One region of the Streptomyces sp. MS19 genome, then DNA from elsewhere that is predicted to be linked to it. Evidence: riboswitches for the same ligand, from Rfam matches in the RefSeq annotation. Region 1 holds a riboswitch; the other holds the start of a gene.
The links. A riboswitch is a leader RNA that binds a small molecule or an ion and turns the genes downstream of it on or off. The one in region 1 is predicted to bind cyclic di-AMP.

Region 1 (2,384 bases):
CCCTGGGCGTCCGCTACATGACGCTCACGCACAACCTCACGATCGACTGGGCCGACTCCGCCACCGACGCGCCCCGCCACGACGGCCTGTCCGCGTTCGGCGAGGAGGTCGTGCGCGAAATGAACCGGCTCGGCATGCTCGTGGACCTGTCGCACGTGGCGCCCAGCACCATGCGCGACGCGCTGCGGGTGACGGAAGCGCCGGTCCTGTTCTCCCACTCGTCGGCGCGCGCTGTCTGCGACCACCCGCGCAACATCCCGGACGACGTGCTGGAGCGGCTGCCCGCCAACGGCGGGGTGGCGATGGCGACGTTCGTGCCGCAGTTCGTGCTGCCCGCCGCGTACGAGTGGTTCACCGGCGCCGCCGACCACATGCGCGCCCACGGCTTCCGGCCGCTGGACCACACGCCGGAGGCCATGCGCCTGCTCGCCGCTTACGAGGCCGCCCATCCCCGGCCGCACGCCACGGTGGCCACCGTCGCCGACCACCTCGACCACATGCGGGACGTCGCGGGCGTGGACCACATCGGCCTCGGCGGCGACTTCGACGGGACGGCGTACCTGCCGGACGGGCTCGACAGCGTCGCGTGCTACCCGAACCTGGTCGCCGAGCTGCTCGACCGGCGCTGGTCGGAGGCCGACCTCGCGAAGCTGACGTGGCGGAACGCGGTGCGCGTCCTGCGGGACGCCGAGGCGGTCGCCCGGGACGTGGCCGGACGGCGCGGGCCGTCGCTCGCGACCCTCGCGCAGCTCGACGGCTGACCCCGCGAACGAAACGGGCATCTGCCGCATAGCGGAGCCAAGTGGACGTCGGTTGCCTCCTGGTGACCGAGTTCACTCGGCCCGCTGTCCGTTCACCCTGTGAACGTGACGCGCGTCAACCGCCGTCCGCCGATCAACGGCCGGACCAGGGTCGTTGACGGTGCGTCACCGCCACCGGTTCTCGCCCTCCGTGCCGGACCAGACGCGCGGCGTGACGGACGCCTCGTCCGGGTATCGCCGGTCACACTCCTTCTGCGCCCTGTTTCTTGTGTCGCCCGAATTCATCGGCTTAACGTATCGCCGCGCCGCGTCTCCGCGGCGCACCGCCCCCGGACGCCGAGTCCTGTCACCGGAGGCGGGGACACAGAGCTTTCCGTGTGACAGGAGCGGGGGACCCAATTCCGCCGGTGCCGACCCCAGGGGACGCGCCGGCTCGGGGTGAAGCCGACGCCGTGCACCGGGCATCCGTGTGCCCGGAAGCACCGTCGGCCGGGCAGTCTCCGGCCCGAACCCGACAGCTGACCTCGCAGGCGTCGGAGAGGAGCACACGCATGCCCGCACACGGACGTCACCGTCGCCGGCGAGCCGGCCGCATCTCCCGCGTCTCCCTGCTGCTCACCGCCGGCGGCGCCGGCGTGGCCCTGCCCCTCGTCGCGGCGGGCGGGGCGAACGCCGCGACGCCCGACACGTACGAGGTCCAGCCCGGCGACAGCCTGGCGAAGATCGCCGCCGCCCAGGGCATCGACGGCGGCTGGGAGGCGCTGTACGGCGCCAACAGGGACGTCGTCGGCACCGACCCCGGTCTCATCCACCCCGGCGAGACCCTGACGCTCGACGGCATCTCCGTCACCACCCAGGCCGCCGCCCCCGCGCCCGCCGAGGAGCCCGCCGCACAGCCGGCGACCGGCTCGTACGTCGCCCCCGTCGCGGGCGTCCACGGCAGCGGCTACGGCACGGCCGGGTCCCTGTGGGCCTCCGGCCACCACACCGGCGCCGACTTCCCGGTCGGCAGCGGCACGCCGGTCGCCGCCATCACGGACGGCGAGGTCATCACGGCCGGCTCCGGCGGCTCGTACGGCAACCAGGTCGTCATCAGGCACGCCGACGGCCACTACAGCCAGTACGCCCACCTGTCGTCGATCTCCGTCAGCGTCGGCCAGAGCGTCGCCACGGGCCAGCAGATCGGCCTGTCCGGCTCCACCGGGAACTCCACCGGCCCGCACCTGCACTTCGAGGTGCGCACCGGCCCCGACTACGGCTCGGACATCGACCCGATCGCCTACCTGGCGCAGCACGGCGTGACCGCCTGACGGCCCACCCCGTCCCCAACACGCGGGGGCAGGACCCGGTTCTCCGGGCCCTGCCCCCCGCGCGCCGTCTCCCGGCCGGGTCAGCGGCTGAGCGCCTGGTAGCGGCGCACGGCCAGCGGCGCGAAGACCGCCGTCAGCACGACCGGCCACGCCACGGCGAGCAGCAGCGCGTTGTCCGAGGCCCAGCCGCCGCCGCTGTCGCCCGGATTGCCGAACAGGTCGCGCAGTGCGGTGACGGTCGCGGACAGCGGGTTCCACTCCGAGACGACGCGGAGCCAGCCGGGCATCAGCTCGGGGGAGGTGAAGACGTTGG
Region 2 (2,384 bases), on a different contig from region 1:
CCGCGCAGGTCGGGGTGGCTGCCGACCTTGGTGGCGACGATTATGTCGTCGCGGCGGCCGCGGCGGGCCAGCCAGCGGCCGATCAGCATCTCCGACTCGCCGCCCGTGTTGCCCTCGTGCCAGGCCGAGTAGGCGTCCGCGGTGTCGAGGAAGTTGCCACCGGCGTCGGCGAAGGCGTCGAGGACGGCGAAGGTCTCGGACTCGTCCGCGGTCCAGCCGAACACGTTCCCGCCGAGGCAGAGCGGGGATACGCGCAGGTCGCCGAGGGGGCGCAGGGTATTCGTCATATCGGGAAGGGTAGACCGGCGGCCCTGATGTCGGGGGGGTGTCACCAGGGCCGCCGGGGTGCGAGGGAGTGCGCGCGTCAGACCGTGAGGCCCTTGTCGCGCAGCCAGGCCAGCGGGTCCACGGCGTCGCCGCCCGCGGGCCTGACCTCGACGTGGAGGTGGGGGCCCGTGGAGTTGCCGGTGGAGCCGACGAGGCCGATCTGGTCGGTGGTGGTGAGCTCCTGGCCGGCCGAGACGCTCATCGAGGAGAGGTGGCAGTACCAGAGCTCGGTGCCGTCCTCCAGCTCGACGATCACGCGGTACCCGTACGAGCCGGCCCAGGCGGCCTCGGTGACGGTGCCGGTGTGGATGTTCTTGACCGGGGTGCCGGTGGCGGCGGCGAAGTCCTGGCCGGTGTGGTTGGACTGCCACATGGCGCCGTCCTGGCCGAAGCCGGAGCTGAGACGGTAGTCGGAGAGCGGGAGCGCGTAGCTGGCGGCGAGTTCGCGGCGGCGCTGCTCCTCCTCGGCGCGGCGGCGTTCCTCCTCCTCACGCCGGCGCTGCTCCTCCAGGGCGCGGCGCTCCTCCTCGGCGGCCTCGGCGGCGGCGCTCGCGGCGTCCGCCTCGGCGGCGGCGACGGCGGTGTCCACGGCCTGCGTGTCGGCGCTGGTGGCCTGGCGGTCGGCCTGCTGGAGGATGCGGGCGCGCAGGGCCTCGCCCGCGTCGGTCCTGCCGGCCCCGACGTCGGCCTCGGTGACGCCGGCCTCGGTGAAGGGGGCGGCGGTCGGCGCGGCCTCGTCGGCGGACAGCAGGCCGCCGACGACCGGGAGTTGGCCGGGGATGTCGCGGAGCTTGTCGGCCGCCGCGTCCATGCCGGGGAGCGAGCCGGCGCCCTGGTCGTTGGCGGAGGCCATGCCGCCCGCGCCCACGGCGGCGATGACGCCGACGCCGAGGACGGCGCGGCTGCGGGCGATGGTGCCGCCGCCCTTGCGGGCGACGCGGTGGCGGCCGCGGACGGGAAGGAGGGTGTCCTCGCTGGGGTTCCACTCGGTGCGCGGCTCGTCGTCGGCGGCGCGCGGGCCGAAGTACGCGGGAGGCTCCGGGTGTTCGGCCACGTCCGGGTGCGTCCCGTAGGTGCCGTAGGGGCCGTCGTCGTGCATGCCGTGCGCGCCCTGGGTGGGCCAGGCGGCGGTGTCATGGGGGTCGTGCGAGCCGAGGAGCTGCTGCGCGCTCTGGCGCGCGTCCTCGAAAGAGGCATGCCGGTTCGACGCCACGGAGGCGCTCTCCTTTCCTTCCCTCGCCTACCGGGTTAGCTGACGGGTTCGGAGCAGGAAGGTCTCCTACGGGCGGCCGACGGCGGTGGCCGATGGCTGTCCGATTCACCCCAGGTGGTGGTTCCCCGGTTCCATAGGTGCAGTTGTTCCGCACGCCGGATTCGGCGACAGAGCACGGTGCCGTCCTTGCGACGACAGTGACGACCGCGCTGCGTTATCGAACGTTAATAGAAGTCGGCGCCGGATTCCAAGTGTCCGCGGGAAAGATGCCGGGAAAGGGCCCGGAGATTCGCGACGCAAGGGCACCAAAACGGGCATTCTCCAGGGGTGGTGTGCCGCATCTCGCATCTGACGGTGTGTCATTTGTTATGCGGAGCGCACTGACGTGTTCACGATCGGTAACGGTGACGCGGTGGGCGGGGAGCGGGCCGGGGGGATGACAACGGTTACCACGGCAGCCTTTGACACGGCCGCGGCGATGCCGCCACCCTGCACGTATGAAGAGGCCTTCAGACGAGCTGGTCCCCGCCGACGGCTGCGCCGTGCGGCTGGTGGACCCCGAACGGGTGCACGAGGTCAGGGGCCGGATGCCGGCCGAGCCGGATCTCGCGGACACCGCCGACGTCTTCGGCCTGATGTCGGACCCGGGCCGCCTGCGGCTGCTCGTCGCCCTGCTCGACGGCGAGCTGTGCGTCTGCGACCTGGCCGCCGTCACCGGCATGAGCGAGTCGGCCACGTCGCACGCCCTGCGGCTGCTGCGCGCCCACCGCGTCGTGGCGGCGCGGCGCGCGGGCCGGGTGGCGTACTACCGGCTGGACGACGCGCACGTGCGGATGCTGCTCGA

Region 2: linked by a shared signal. The riboswitch ahead of ACL02R_RS14360 (M23 family metallopeptidase) and the one ahead of ACL02R_RS15450 (M23 family metallopeptidase) in region 1 are both predicted to bind cyclic di-AMP.

The regions. Positions count from the first base shown of each region.
Region 1 covers NZ_JBJZOH010000013.1:46,473-48,856, reverse strand. The annotation lists gene ACL02R_RS15455 (dipeptidase) at 1-761, shown strand, start outside; cyclic di-AMP (ydaO/yuaA leader) riboswitch at 1,119-1,309, shown strand; gene ACL02R_RS15450 (M23 family metallopeptidase) at 1,313-2,071, shown strand; gene ACL02R_RS15445 (ABC transporter permease) at 2,152-2,384, opposite strand, start outside.
Region 2 covers NZ_JBJZOH010000011.1:151,701-154,084, reverse strand. The annotation lists gene ACL02R_RS14365 (aldo/keto reductase) at 1-287, opposite strand, end outside; gene ACL02R_RS14360 (M23 family metallopeptidase) at 365-1,540, opposite strand; cyclic di-AMP (ydaO/yuaA leader) riboswitch at 1,548-1,717, opposite strand; gene ACL02R_RS14355 (ArsR/SmtB family transcription factor) at 2,038-2,384, shown strand, end outside.